3 regions of the Kribbella swartbergensis genome follow, and region 1 is predicted to be linked to each of the others. Evidence: riboswitches for the same ligand, from Rfam matches in the RefSeq annotation. Region 1 holds a riboswitch; each other region holds the start of a gene.
The links. Region 1 has a riboswitch for ZMP and ZTP ahead of ACYVOK_RS10720 (bifunctional 5,10-methylenetetrahydrofolate dehydrogenase/5,10-methenyltetrahydrofolate cyclohydrolase). Riboswitches for the same ligand answer to the same signal wherever they lie in the genome.

Region 1 (4,615 bases):
TCGGCCATCAACGCGTTGTCCGGGTCGGCGTCGACCAACTCGACCACCACACCCAGCCGGCCCAGCGCCAAGCCGATCGACGTACCGATCAATCCGGTGCCGACGATCCGGACCGGGCCGCGCAGCTCGGTCACCGTGTCCTCACTCGGCCCGTCACTGGGCGCCTGTCAGGTCCGGACGCAGAGCGACCGCGCCGTGCAGGTAGACGTGCTGGATCTTCTCCCGGGACCGCGGCGACTCGGCGTGCACCATCATCCGGACCACCCGGGGCAGCGCGTGCGGGACGTCGATCTCCTGCATGCACATCAGCGGTACGTCGGTCAGCCCGATCTGCCGGCCCGCCACCGCGGGAAACTCCGAGTGCAGGTCCGGCGTGACGGTGAACAGGATGCTGATCAGGTCCTCCCGGTCCAGATCGTTCGCCTCCAGGACCGCCTTCACCAGCTCGGCGGACCGCTCGAGCAGGTGCTCGCGCTCGTCCACCTCCAGCTGGGTGGCACCCCGGATCGCCCGTACCGCCACGTTCCCGCCTCCTTCACTCGTCTGCCTCAACCCTAGGGCAGAGTAGTCAGACCGTGGACAGCCGTCTCGGATTGTGCCTCGGCGGCGTCGAGGGACTGCTCCAACAGGAGGGCGATCGTCATCGGCCCGACTCCACCCGGGACCGGCGTGATCAGGCTCGCCACCTCGGCCGCCTCGTCGAAGTGGACGTCGCCGACGTTGCCCTCGTTGTATCCGGCGTCGACCACCACCGCGCCCGGCTTCAGCCAGTCGCCGCGGACGAAGTTCGGCCTGCCGACCGCGGCCACCACGATGTCCGCGGTCCGGACGATCTCCGGCAGGTTGCGGGTCCGTGAGTGGGTGTAGGTGACGGTCGCGTTCGATGCCAGCAGCAACATCCCGGCCGGCTTGCCGAGGATCGGGCTGCGGCCGATCACGACCGCGTGCGCTCCGGCGATCGGTACGTCGTACGCCTCGAGCAGCCGCATGATCCCGCCCGGCGTGGCCGACCGGAACCCGGGTTCGCCGAACGCCATCGCGGCGAACGACCGCGTGGTCACGCCGTCGACGTCCTTGGCCGGATCGATCGCCTCGAACGCGGCCCGCTCGTCGATGTGCGCCGGCACCGGGTGCTGCAGCAGGATCCCGTGCACCTCCGGGTCCGCGGACAGCTTCCGCAGCTCGCCGACCAGTTCCTCGGTCGTGGTCCGCGCGGGCAGTACGACGCTCCGAGACGCGATGCCGGCCTTCCGGCTCCGGTTCTGCTTCATCCGCACGTACGTCGCCGAGGCCGGGTCGTCGCCCACCAGCACTGTCGCCAGGCACGCCTGGACACCGGTGTTGTCCCGCAGTACGCGGGCCCGCTCAGCCGTCTTCGCCACCAGTTCGGCGGCGAGGTCGGTCCCGATCATCAACTTGGTCATCCGGCGCGCTCCTTCGGGCCTAGAGGTCAGGTGCCCAGGCGCGCGGCTCAGCCGGTTCGTCCGGCGGACCGTTCCCCGGTGGTCCTCCACCTCAACGCCAGTCGCGGTCCGCCGTCCACACTACGCGACGAACCACGACCGGCGTGCCTCCAGGCCGATCACCTCGACCCGCGCGGCCGGCTGCCAGTCCCCGCGGGTGACCCGCAACCGCCGGACCGGCGGCGAACCCTAGTTGCCGGCCCGGTGCAGCACCACCTCGTGGACCTTTGGCGGTACGGCGCCGGGCGACCAGGTGATCCGGATCTGGTCAATCGTGGTGACCGGGATCGTCGCCGCGCTGTACGCAGCCTTCACCTGGCCTACCTCCTTCCAGCCCTCGCTGGTGCGGACCTCGAGCCGGCCGGACGCGTCGGCGGACTGCAGGACCGTGATCCGGTCGACTGCGGTGGGCGCGGACAACGTCACGGTCAGCGCGTCGCCCGCCGCCGGTGCCCGCTCGGCGACGTACGCCGTACGCACGTCACCATCGACCGCATCGCCGAGCGACGAGCCCGCGGCCGGCGCCGGCGTGCCAGTTGCCGTCAGCACCAGTTCGGAGCCGTCCGTCACCTCGATCGCGAACTCACGCACCACGAGCCAGTACGACGGGTTGTCGGCCAGCGCCCGGTAGCGGACGTACCGCGCCGTAACGTCGGCGGTGAAACGCACCTCGGCCGTGGTCGCACGGGTCAACTCGGTCCATGTCTCGCCGTCGGTCGAGTACTCCAGGACGCCGGAGTGGATGTAGTCCCGCGGACTGGTCGCCTTCCCCATGAGTACGGCGATGTCACCGATCGCCCTGGGCGCGCCGAGGTCGACCCGGATCTCGTCGCCGGCCACCGGGGCACCGTTGCTCCAGTAGAACGTCGACTCGTCGCCGTCGATCATCCGCTCGGGGACGTTGTCGGAGTACGTGCCCTGCGAGCTGGACGCCGTACGGCCCGGCTCGATACCCATCCACTGGTCGTGGACCCGGCCGGCCTCGGCGAGGAACGCGTCGGCGACGCCCTCGCCGATCCGCGGGTAGGTGTTGGAGTGCGGCAGCCGGATGTCGCGGATCGCCTTCGCCTGGCTGACCAGTTGCTCGATCCGCTGACGGCTGGTCCAGGCGGCCGATCCGTTGCCCTCGGCCACTTGCTCGAGGAGCCGCAGCGATTCCTGCAGTGCCTGGCCCCACAGCACGGTCGCGTCGAGCCACGCCTTGGCCTCGTCGGCGAACGCGGGGTCCGTCACCCCTTCACGAATCTGCGCGGGGGCCTTCTCGACGGCGGTGAAGTAGGGCTTGATCGCTTCGATCGCCGCGTCCCGCTGGCCTGCCTGCCAGGTCTTCCAGAACGCGGTGGTCCGGGCCGCCAGCACCGGCGCGCTCTCCGGGTGCAGCGTCGAGTCGTAGGTGTTCAGGTCGGCGAAGACCTCCAGGGCCGCGATCGTCCGGCGGTCTCCCCCGGCGCGTTCCGCGATCGCCCGGTGCCACGAGGCCTCCTCGTCGTACCGGGCCGGGTTCCAGCCCAGCTCGGCGAACGAGTAGAGCGCGAGCTTGCTGACCGCGGCCTGGTTCATCGGGTTCGAGATCACGCCGGCGACGTGCTCGGCGATCCCCGGCTCACGGCCGCTGTAGTCGGCCAGCAGGATGCGGCCGGCCGCGTAGTCGTTGACCGGGTAGTTGTCCCAGATCAGGATGTCGTGCCCGAACACCGCCCGCGCCTGGGCCGCTTGTGCGCTCGTGATCGTGCGCGGCACGACCCCGATCCCGGTCCAGTGCACGACCACCGCACTGTCGAGCTGCTCCCGCAGGGCCTTCTTGTACGGCGTCTCGGACACGTTGTAGTACTCGGTCGGGACCATCTGCAGCGGCGCCAGGCCCGGCTTCGACGCGACCCACTCGCGCTGGATCCGGTTCAGCAACTCGCTCTGCGCCCGACCGGCCGCGCCGCCGCCGGTGCCGTACTTCGCCCGGTCCTCCGGGCAGTGCCAGGTGTTGTAGTCGATGTCGTCGAGCGGCACGTTGAAGGCCCGCGCGCCCAGCGCGTAGAGCGCCTCGAACTTGGCGATCAGCGTCCGGTAGTCGCTGTCGGACGTGTAGCAGATCGACAGGCCGGGTGAGAGCGCGAAGGTGAAGTCGACCTTGTTGCTCCTGGCCCGGTCGATCAGCTCACCGAGTTCGGCCAGCTTGTCGGCCGGGTACGGGTCGCGCCACCGCTCCCGGTGGTACGGGTCGTCCTTGGGCGCGTACTCGTAGGTGTTCATCCGGTGCGCGCCGAGGTAGTCGATGTGGTCGAGCCGGTCGGCGTGCGACCACGGCGTGCCGTAGAACCCCTCGATCGAGCCGCGGTAGCGCATCGTCGGCCAGTCGCGGATCTCGACGCCGTCGACCCGGTTGCCCTCGACAACCTGCTCGAACGTGCGTGCGGCGTAGTACGTCCCGTCGGTGTCGACGCCGTCGAGGACGACGTGCTTCCGGCCGATCGCGAGCACATACCCTTCGGCCGGCAGCCCGTCGGCGGGCTCGACGTCCAACTCGCGCAGCGCCTCGTCGCTACCACCCAGCCAGATCGTCACCGCCGCCGGTCCATCGTCGACCGTCCGTACGCCGGCCCGCGCGAGCGTCTCGCGGACGACGCGCTCGGCGTCGGGATCGGTGGTCGGGCCGTGCACCAGCCCGACGGTCTTGCCCAGGTCGAACCCGTCCGGGCGGGTGCTGGTCTGTTGAGGCTCCGGCGACAACGGCGCCACCTCTTTCGTGGGACCGGCCGTGGCGACCGGGACGGACAAGGTGTGGACGACGAGTGCGAACAGGACGATCAGGCTTCGGCGCATGGGCAACTCCTCGGGCGGAAGGCGCTTGCAGCTCCCATCCACTCAGTGCGCAGACCTGTTCGTCAAGCGCCTGGCGTGACCAGTTCCAGTCAAAGCATTCTCGCGTGGTCGAGGGCCAGGTAGGCGGCGTCGACGCCGGTCATCGCGCCGGGTGTGCGCAACTCGGCCCGGAACTGCTCGACGGTCAGCTCGACCGGTACACAGTCCTCGAACTCGTCGAGCGCCTGGCGACCGTCCGGCCGGCAGCCGCGGGCGATGCCGATGTACTTGCGGTAGATCGAGGACGCCGCCGCCCAGCTCCAGGTCACGACCTCGAACGACTCGCACGTGTAGCC
Region 2 (4,615 bases), 260 kb from region 1:
TCGATGTCGCGGTCATCTTCCGGTACGACGAGACCGAGCCCGAGCCACCCGGCGTACGCCTGCATCACCTGCTCGACGACCCGCTGTACCTGCTGTCAAAGGGCCGAGGGCAACAACTCTCCGACCTGCGTGACGCGACCTGGATCGCGGGGTGTGCGCGGTGCCGCAGCCACCTGCTCTCGTTGTGCGCCGAGGAAGGATACGAGCCGCAGATCGGCTACACCTCCGACGACATGGTCGTGATGCAGACCCTGGTCGCCGCCGGACTCGGCGTGACCACGATGCCCGGACTCGCTCTGCGCGCCCACACGGCCGACGACATCGTCGCAACGAAGCTGGCGGGATCACGCCGGCACGTCTACGCGGCGACGTACGGCGAACCGCCCGATCCACCCGCCACCGCGGCTCTCCTGTCGGCGCTCGCCGCAGCAGCGAAGCTCGGCGACAGCCCTGGATGAATCGGCGCGCAAGTAGCCTGCGGGAATGGCTACGCATTGGACGCTGGGCTGTGACGCCGAGGATCCGCAGCGGCTGGCCGCGTTCTGGGCCGGTGCGCTCGGGTATGTGCAGGAGCCCGGGTACGACGATCCGGACGGCGCGTCGATCGTGGACGCGGACGGCCGCGGACCGGCGATCGGGTTTCTGCGGGTGCCCGAGAAGAAGACCTCGAAGAACCGGATGCACATCGACATCCGGGTCGCCGGCGAGGCGCCGTGGGACATGGCCGAGCGGGAGATGCTGATCCGGGCGAAAGCCGACGAACTTGCCGCCGCCGGCGCGACCCGTGTCCGCGAGGAGTACTACGGCGAACCCCTCGGCCACATCGTCATGCTTGACCCCGAAGGCAACGAGTTCTGCGTTGCCTGAGCCCTCACGTGATGGGGCTGACCTCGGGAGTGTCTTCGCCGGTGAGGGGGTTGTAGACGTAGACCTCGGTGCCGGCCTGGCGGTCGCGGGAGTGAATGGTGTGGAACATCGGCGAGAAGGGGCCGCCCAGGTCGACAACTGTTGCGCCGGCTCCCAGGACGCCTCGGACCGAGGACGGCGGAGCGGTCAGGTCGATGCGGGTGATGACGCCGGGGGTGACCCAGACCGGCTTGTCTCCCAGGCTTCCGGACAGTTGGTGGTGCAGGTGTCCACAGAGGACGGCGTGTACGTCGGTGCCGGCCAGAACCTGACCCAGAGCGGCAGGGTCTTGCAGTACGACGGAACTCATGTACGGCATCGCGTCGACGGAGATCGGCGGGTGATGGAGTACGACGATCGATCTGGCCGGCGCGGGTGTGGCCAACTCGGCCTCCAGCCAGTCGAGCTGATCGCGACCGAGCACGCCGTGCGTTTCGCCGGGGACGAGGCTGTCGAGGGTGATGACGCGCAGACCGTTGACCACGCTCACCGCGGCGATCACGCCGTCGAACTCGGCCCGGCGTCCGATCGGTGCGTCGTCCGGGCCGAGGTGACCCCAGCCGAGGACCGCCGCGAAGCCTTCCCGGCGGTCGTGGTTTCCGGTGCTGTAGACGTGTGGGATCCCGCGTTCCCGGCAGAACGCACCGACAGCCGACCGGACCGCGAGGCATCCTTCCTTGGAGCCGTCGTCGGCGATGTCACCGCTGATCACCACGAGGTCCAGCGACGGGACGTGGCGGACGTCGTACAGCAGTTGCCGCAACGCGGCGAGACCGTCGACGCCGTCCTCGTCCGGTCCGATGCGGCTGACGTGGGTGTCGGACAGATGCAGTACACGGTGCACGACCAGGCTCCTCGAGTCCCTTGCCTCGGGCACCCAGGCGGTCGATGCCCTGCTGTCACTCCCCGGTGGTTCGCGCCCACCCTCGCCAGTCGTGTCCCACCAGCCTACCGGTGTCCCGGCCGAGAGGGCCGGGACACCGGGACGGGACTAGATCTTGCCGGTGCCGGCGCCGGACGTGACGATCGACTTCACGTTCTCGGCGGCGTCGACGACGTACGGGTACGGGATCGCGCCGACGCTGGAGGAGTTCCGGGAAGCCGGCGTACCGGAGTTGACGAGGTAGTTGTTGAGGAGCTTCACGTTGCCCGCAGGTGAGTCACCGGTCTGGGTGACGACGGTGCTACGGACGTTCTCGAAGTAGTTCCGCTCCACATAGACGCCCGCGTTGCAGGTGGACGCGACGCCGTAGCCGCTGTTGCCTCGGTAGTAGTTGTTGACGACGTGCACCGGGTTGCCGAACCGGACCCGCGGGTGCCGCTGCGTGGTCCCGTCGAACCAGTTCGCGTAGTACGTCACCCGCAACTTGCCGATGTCCTCGCCGCCGTTGCCGTCGCTGTGCCCGATCAGCCCGACCTTGTCGTGGTTGGAGAACTTGTTCCACGACACGGTCACGTAGTCCGACGCGCGCTTGACGTCGACGGCGCCGTCGTACCCGCTGCTGAAGCTGTTGTGGTCGACCCAGACCCTGGTCGAGTACTGGATGTTGATCGCGTCGTCGTCCGAGTCGCGGAAGTTGATGTTCCGGATGATGACGTTGCTGACACTCGCGACGTTCAGACCGCCGCCGGTGATGGTGGCGCCGCTGCCGACACCGATGATCGTCTTGTTCGAGGCGACCTTGTTCATGCCCGAGAGGGTGATGGTGCCGGACACCCGGATCACCTTCGCACCGCTCGACTGCATCTGACTGATCAGGGCCGAGGCCGTCGTCACGGTGACCGGCGAGGCGCTGCCGCCACCGGTCGTGCCACCACCCTGGGTGGCCCAGCCCTGCAGTGAGAACGTGGCCGCCGAGGCCTTCGGCAGAGTTTCGGGTACGGCGACCGCCGACACCACGGCCGCCGAGACCACGGTGAGCGCGGTGGCCGCCGCCAGGTACGGCAACCTGCGTCGAACCGGTGATGAGTTCCGGCGCGTTGGGGACGCGAAGAAGGACATGAGAGAACCTCCGATTGGGGCGGATGGCGGGCACGCCGCAGTACGCCGTGGCGTGGGCGGCGGGCTCACCGGAAAGAGTCGGAAAGCGCTTTCCTAGGATCCTGGAACCGTACTGAAACCGGTTTCTCCCTGTCAAGGTCTCGTCACCGTTCGTGGCATGGAGCGAGGCGATCGATCGTTCAAACCCTTCCGTGCCTGGGGTGAAGAGTGTCTACGTGTCCTGGAAGGTGACGTCGGCGGTGTTCTCCACGGCTGCGGTGCGGCCTGGGGCTCGGTGGTACTGCCAGTAGAGGTTGGTGTGAGCAATCACCTGGTCGGGCGGTGGGGCGCCGTACTCGGTGAGGTCCTCGGTGGTGTGGGCGTCGCCGACGAGCGTGACGTCGTACCCGCGGACGAAGGCGCCGTGGATCGTCGAGCGGATGCACTCGTCGGTCTGCGCGCCGCTGACGACGAGCCGACCGATCCCGGCCTGCGCGAGGACCTCCTCGAGGTCGGTGTCCTCGAACGAGTCGGCGAACGTCTTGTGGACAAGCGGTTCGGAGTCTTCCCGGGTCAGCTCCGGGACGAGCTGCCAGTTGTCGCTGTCCTTCGGCAGGTCCTCGCTGTTGTGCTGGACCCAGACCACCGGCACGCGGTCGGCGCGCGCCTTGCCGACCAGGGTGCCGATATTGGCCACTACCTGATCCCGCTGGAAGCCCTGCGACACGACGCCGTTCTGGACGTCGATGACCACCAGTGCCGTGTTCGGCCGATCTGACAGTGTGGACATGCCATCCCCTCCCTCAACCGGGTGCACCAGCACGCTAGACGCGGTCGCCGACAGTTTCACGACACCTTCCAGCTGCGCAGCCGCAGCCGAACGGTCGGTACGTCACCGTCGTCGAGCTCCTCCGCGCGCCGGACCGCCGCCTTGACCGGCAGGACGTAGCGCCCGTCCTTGGGGAACATCGAGGTGTCCCAGACGCTGTCCCCGATCTCGGCCTGGACCGGGATCATTCCCCAGCCGTAGGTGACGAAGTCGGACTGGGCCTCGAAGTACGCGCTCTCGTCGTCCGGCACCGTGATGAAGTACCACGGTGCCGGCCCGCGCCAGTACCAGATCTCCCCGGCGAACTCGATCTCAGTCACAGGCACTCGCCTCCAGCAGCCTCCGGCCGAGCGCACGGCCGGCCTCCCGCAGTTCAGGTGCTCCGATGATCCGGTACGGCGCTTTGATCGCGGTCAGCTGGGCGGCGTACCAGTCCGGCTCGTCGGTGCTGGCGAGCAGCCGGGTGTGCTCGGCGTCGATCTCTTCGAGCCGGCCCATACTCCGCGGAATCCAGCAGGCGGCGTCCGCGAGCGGAGCGTCGATGACGACCTCGATCTGGTACTTCCAGCCGAGCGCGAGGTGTTCCTCCACCGCCGCCAGCGGGTCGAGGTCGTCCGGCGGTGTGAAGGTCGTCTCCGCAGCCTCGACCCGTTTGACCTTGTCGACCCGCAGCACCCGCTTGGCCGACTTGGAGTGGGACCAGCACAGCAGGTACCACCGGCCTCGGCGTACGACGACCGCCCACGGGTCGACGTCCATGGTCCATCTCTCGCCCGGGCAGCGCTCGTAGTCGATCAGCACGCGGCGCTGGGCGGTGCTGTACGAGACCAGCTGCGCCGTGACCTCGGGGTCGGGAGTGCGGGCACCCGGATCGGGCCCGCGCGCGCTCACCCGTCGTA
Region 3 (4,615 bases), 120 kb from region 1:
TTCGCGGTAACGAACCAGGCTCCCCCACTGCGCGGAGTGAACTTCTTCACCCGAGACGCGGCGCTCGGTGACGCTCTGCGCCCGTACGCCGCGCTCGCGGACGATCCGGCCCTGCACCGGATCGGTGAGCTGGCCGGGTCCGAGGAGGCGCTGTCCCGGGCGCTTCCGGCGAACCAGAACCCGCCCGTCCTGCGCACCCACGACCGCTACGGGCACCGGGTCGACGAGGTCGAGTTCCATCCGGCGTGGCACTGGCTGATGGAGCAGGCCGTCGGTTTCGGCCTGCAGGCGGCGCCGTGGACAAGCGACCGTCCGTCGGCGCACCTGACCCGCGCCGCCGGTTTCTACCTCTGGTCGCAGGTCGAGCCCGGCCACGGCTGCCCGATCTCGATGACGTACGCCGCCGTGCCCGCGCTGAAGGCCGACGAGCGGCTCGCCAAGGAGTGGATCCCGCAACTCGCTTCCACCCAGTACGACGTACGCCGGCTGCCCGCGGCCGAGAAGACCGGTGTGCTCGCCGGGATGGGGATGACCGAGAAGCAGGGCGGGTCCGACGTCCGCGCGAACCTCACCACCGCGACGCCGACCGGGAACGACGGCGAGTACCAGCTGAACGGGCACAAGTGGTTCTGCTCGGCGCCGCAGGTGGACGTCTTCCTGGTGCTCGCGCAGGCGCCGGAGGGGCTGAGCTGCTTCGTCGTACCGCGGGTCCTTGCCGATGGCAACCGGAACGCGTTTGCCCTGCAGCGGCTGAAGGACAAGCTCGGCAATCGGTCGAACGCGTCCAGCGAGGTCGAGTTCCACGGCACGGTCGGGTACCGGCTCGGCGACGAGGGCGCCGGGGTTCGCACCATCATCGAGATGGTCGCCGCCACCCGCCTCGACTGTGTGCTCGGCTCCGCCGCCCTCCAGCGCCGCGCCCTCGTGGAGGCCGTCTGGCACACCCGCCACCGCTCAGCCTTCGGCAGCCTCCTCAGCGAAAAGCCCGCAATGCAAAACGTCCTCGCCGACCTCGCCCTGGAGAGCGAAGCCGCCACCGCTCTAGGCATGCGCCTAGCCGCCGCGGTTGACGCCTCGCTCGCGGGTGATGCTCAGGCTGCCGCCTTCCGGCGGATCGCACTTCCGTTGGCGAAGTTCTGGGTGTGTAAGCGGACGCCGTTCATGGTGGCTGAGGCGTTGGAGTGTTTGGGCGGGAACGGGTACGTCGAAGAGTCGGGGATGCCGCTGCTGTTCCGGGAGTCGCCGCTGAACTCGATCTGGGAAGGCTCCGGCAACGTCAACGCACTCGACGTCCTGCGGGCCCTGCGCCGGCCCGAGTCGCTGGAGGCCTGGCTGACCGAGCTGGCCACCTGCCAGGGTGCCGATCACCGGCTCGATGCCGCGGTCAACGACGTACTGCAAGCGCTTGCTGATGTGTCCGAGGCGGAAGCCGGCGCCCGGCGGCTGGCGGCGCGGATGGCCCTGTGCCTGCAGGCCTCGCTGCTGGTCCGGTACTCGCCGCCGGAGGTCGCGGACGCCTTCGTCGCGTCCAGGCTGGCCGGCGATTGGGGCGGTGTGTTCGGCACGCTTCCGAGGACCACACCCTTCCGGCAGATCGTCGAGCGCACGATAGGGTGAGGGCGTCGCGACTGGCGCGCTGAGGTGGAGAACCACCGGGGAGCGAAGACCGTCGGCACCGTGCGCCTGGGTGCCTTCGACCCACTGCAACCGCAGGAGAGACAACGATGACTCAACCCTTCGATGCCGCCGCCGCATCGGCCGCGTACCGCAACGCGCTCGAGGTGATCGGCGCGGTGGAACCCACCATCGCCGGCGCGATCAAGGCCGAACTGGCCGACCAGCGCTCCTCGCTGAAGCTGATCGCGAGCGAGAACTACGCCTCCCCCGCCACCTTGCTGACGATGGGCAACTGGCTGTCCGACAAGTACGCCGAGGGCACCATCGGGCACCGCTTCTACGCCGGCTGCCAGAACGTCGACACGGTCGAGCAGGCCGCCGCCGACCACGCCAAGGCGCTGTTCGACGCACCGCACGCCTACGTCCAGCCGCACTCCGGCATCGACGCGAACCTGGTCGCCTTCTGGGCGATCCTGGCCCAGCGGATCGAGTCGCCGGCGCTGGCCGAGGCCGGCGCGAAGCACGTCAACGACCTGACCGAGGAGGACTGGACCAAGCTCCGCAAGGCGTTCGGCGACCAGAAGATGCTCGGCATGTCGCTGGACGCCGGCGGTCACCTGACCCACGGCTTCCGGCCGAACATCTCCGGCAAGATGTTCCACCAGAGCTCCTACGGCACCGACCCGCAGACCGGGCTGCTCGACTACGCCGAGGTCGCCCGGATCGCCCGCGAGTTCAAGCCGCTGATCCTGATCGCGGGCTACTCGGCGTACCCGCGGAAGGTGAACTTCGCGAAGATGCGCGAGATCGCGGACGAGGTCGGCGCGACCCTGATGGTCGACATGGCCCACTTCGCCGGCCTGGTGGCCGGCAAGGTCTTCACCGGTGACTTCGACCCGGTGCCGCACGCGCACGTCACCACGACCACGACGCACAAGTCCCTGCGCGGTCCGCGCGGCGGCATGGTGCTGTGCCAGCCGGAGTACGCCGACGCGGTCGACCGCGGTTGCCCGATGGTGCTCGGCGGCCCGCTGAGCCAGACGATGGCGGCCAAGGCGGTGGCGCTGGCCGAGGCCCGGCAGCCGTCGTTCAAGGAGTACGCGCAGGCGATCGCGGACAACGCGGTCGCGCTGGCCGAGGGCCTGATGAAGCGCGGCGTCAAACTCGTCACCGACGGCACCGAGAACCACCTCGTGCTGCTGGACGTGTCGTCGTACGGGATCACCGGGCGGCAGGCCGAGTCGGCGCTGCTGGACGCCGGGATCGTGACGAACCGGAACGCCGTACCGCGGGACCCGAACGGCGCCTGGTACACCTCGGGTGTCCGGATCGGTACGCCGGCGCTGACCACCCGCGGCTTCGGGGTCGACGAGTTCGACCGGGTCGCCGAGTTGATCGTCGACGTGCTGTCGTCGACCACCCCGACCACGACGTCGGCCGGAGCGGCGTCGAAGGCGAAGTACGTGCTCGCCGACGGCGTCGCGGACAAGACCAAGGCCGCCTCGGCGGAGCTGCTCGACAAGCACCCGCTGTACCCGGGCCTCGAGCTCAGCTGAGAGACCCATGGCGCCCGCTCCCTGACCGGGAGCGGGCGCTTCAACTATCAGAACGTTGTGATAGTTGGAGTAGGATGCGGCCATGCCGCCTGAACCCACCCCGGAAGAGATCAGTCAGTTCGTCGAGCGGTTCGCCGGGGTGCTGGCGAACAGCGGCGTCCCGACGATGTCCGCCCGGGTGATCGGGCGGATGCTGGTCAGCCCGACCGGCACCATGACGTCCGCCGAGCTCGCGGAGTCGCTGCGGATCAGTCAGCCGGCCGTGTCCGGCGCCGTACGGCAACTGCTGCAGCTGTCGTTCATCTCCCGGGAGCGGATCCCCGGCTCCCGCAAGGACCACTACCGGATCCGCGACGACGTCTTCTCCGCGATCCTCGAGCGCCGCAACAGCGCGCTCGCCGAATGGGAGTCGACCAGTCGCTCCGGCGCCGCCCTGTTCGGCGAGGACACCGCCGTCGGCCGCCGCCTGACCGAGGCCGCCGACTTCTTCGCCTTCATCCACAAGGACCTCGACCAACTCCTCAAGTCCTGGCGGGCGGAACACGGGCCGCGGTAGACGGCGGCATGTCCCGGAACCGGACGAGCAGATCCTCGACGCGTTCCGACCGGCCCTGACGGCGGTGCGCCTCCCACTCCTCGGGTGACATCACGCCGCCGATCAGGTCGAGCGCCTCCGCGAGTTCCTCGTCCGCCTGCGGATTCGGCATCTCGAGCCGCTGACCCATCGCCTCCTCCGCTCCGAACAGGTGGGCGGCGCCGGCCGGATCGTCGCGCCGCAGGAGGATGTTCATCACGGTGTTCGCGAACGCCATGGTCAAGCTCGGGTTGCCGAGCGCGACGATCGTGTCGACCAGGCCGCGCGCCAGTTCGGTCGCCTCGTCGAGGCGGTCCGTGACGGTGAGCAGGTAGGCCAGGTTCTGGCCCTGGGTCGCGGCCTCGTGGACGTCGCCGATGTCCTCGAGGATCGACAACGACTCCTTCATCAGCGCCTCGGCACCAGCGAGCCGGCCAAGTTCTGCCTCGACGCCGCCGAGGTTTCCCAGCACCCGTGCGAGTCCACCGCGGTCATCGAGATCCCGCTGCAGGTCGAGCGCTTCCTGCAGCGTGCGACTGGCCGCTTCGACGTCTCCTGCCCGTCCTTGAGCGGTCCCGAGCAGGCTCAGCGCGAGCGCGACGGTGGGCGGGTCATCCTGCGTCCTTGCCATCGCCAGGCCTCTGACTGCCACCTCGTGGGCGCGTTCGATCTCGCCCTGCTGCAGAAGCAGATTTCCCAGCCCCCGCAGGCAGACAGCGAGGTCGCGCGACGGTGTTCGGCCGGCCCGCTCCACGACGCGTTCGTGCCAGCGACGCCCCTCGGCCACGTACCCTCCCACCACCCACAGCCAACTGAGGGCGGCGCACAGTCGGAGGCCGACGGCGAGATCACCGGCGCCGTCGTCGGG

Region 2: it holds a riboswitch for ZMP and ZTP, as region 1 does, so the genes downstream of both, ACYVOK_RS09510 (metallophosphoesterase family protein) here and ACYVOK_RS10720 (bifunctional 5,10-methylenetetrahydrofolate dehydrogenase/5,10-methenyltetrahydrofolate cyclohydrolase) in region 1, are expected to answer to the same signal.
Region 3: it holds a riboswitch for ZMP and ZTP, as region 1 does, so the genes downstream of both, ACYVOK_RS10185 (glycine hydroxymethyltransferase) here and ACYVOK_RS10720 (bifunctional 5,10-methylenetetrahydrofolate dehydrogenase/5,10-methenyltetrahydrofolate cyclohydrolase) in region 1, are expected to answer to the same signal.

What each region holds. Positions count from the first base shown of each region.
Region 1 is NZ_BAAGPM010000014.1:795,654-800,268, forward strand. Features, by position in the region: gene ACYVOK_RS10710 (prephenate dehydrogenase) at 1-134, opposite strand, end outside; gene aroH (chorismate mutase) at 154-522, opposite strand; gene ACYVOK_RS10720 (bifunctional 5,10-methylenetetrahydrofolate dehydrogenase/5,10-methenyltetrahydrofolate cyclohydrolase) at 555-1,424, opposite strand; ZMP/ZTP riboswitch at 1,450-1,539, opposite strand; gene ACYVOK_RS10725 (beta-N-acetylglucosaminidase domain-containing protein) at 1,653-4,280, opposite strand; gene ACYVOK_RS10730 (NUDIX hydrolase) at 4,370-4,615, opposite strand, start outside.
Region 2 is NZ_BAAGPM010000014.1:535,516-540,130, reverse strand. Features, by position in the region: gene ACYVOK_RS09520 (LysR family transcriptional regulator) at 1-458, shown strand, start outside; gene ACYVOK_RS09515 (VOC family protein) at 484-867, shown strand; gene ACYVOK_RS09510 (metallophosphoesterase family protein) at 872-1,750, opposite strand; ZMP/ZTP riboswitch at 1,775-1,853, opposite strand; gene ACYVOK_RS09505 (pectate lyase family protein) at 1,898-2,908, opposite strand; gene ACYVOK_RS09500 (cysteine hydrolase family protein) at 3,120-3,677, opposite strand; gene ACYVOK_RS09495 (DUF1905 domain-containing protein) at 3,734-4,036, opposite strand; gene ACYVOK_RS09490 (helix-turn-helix transcriptional regulator) at 4,029-4,615, opposite strand, start outside.
Region 3 is NZ_BAAGPM010000014.1:674,477-679,091, forward strand. Features, by position in the region: gene ACYVOK_RS10180 (acyl-CoA dehydrogenase family protein) at 1-1,617, shown strand, start outside; ZMP/ZTP riboswitch at 1,615-1,696, shown strand; gene ACYVOK_RS10185 (glycine hydroxymethyltransferase) at 1,725-3,173, shown strand; gene ACYVOK_RS10190 (GbsR/MarR family transcriptional regulator) at 3,256-3,729, shown strand; gene ACYVOK_RS10195 (adenylate/guanylate cyclase domain-containing protein) at 3,695-4,615, opposite strand, start outside.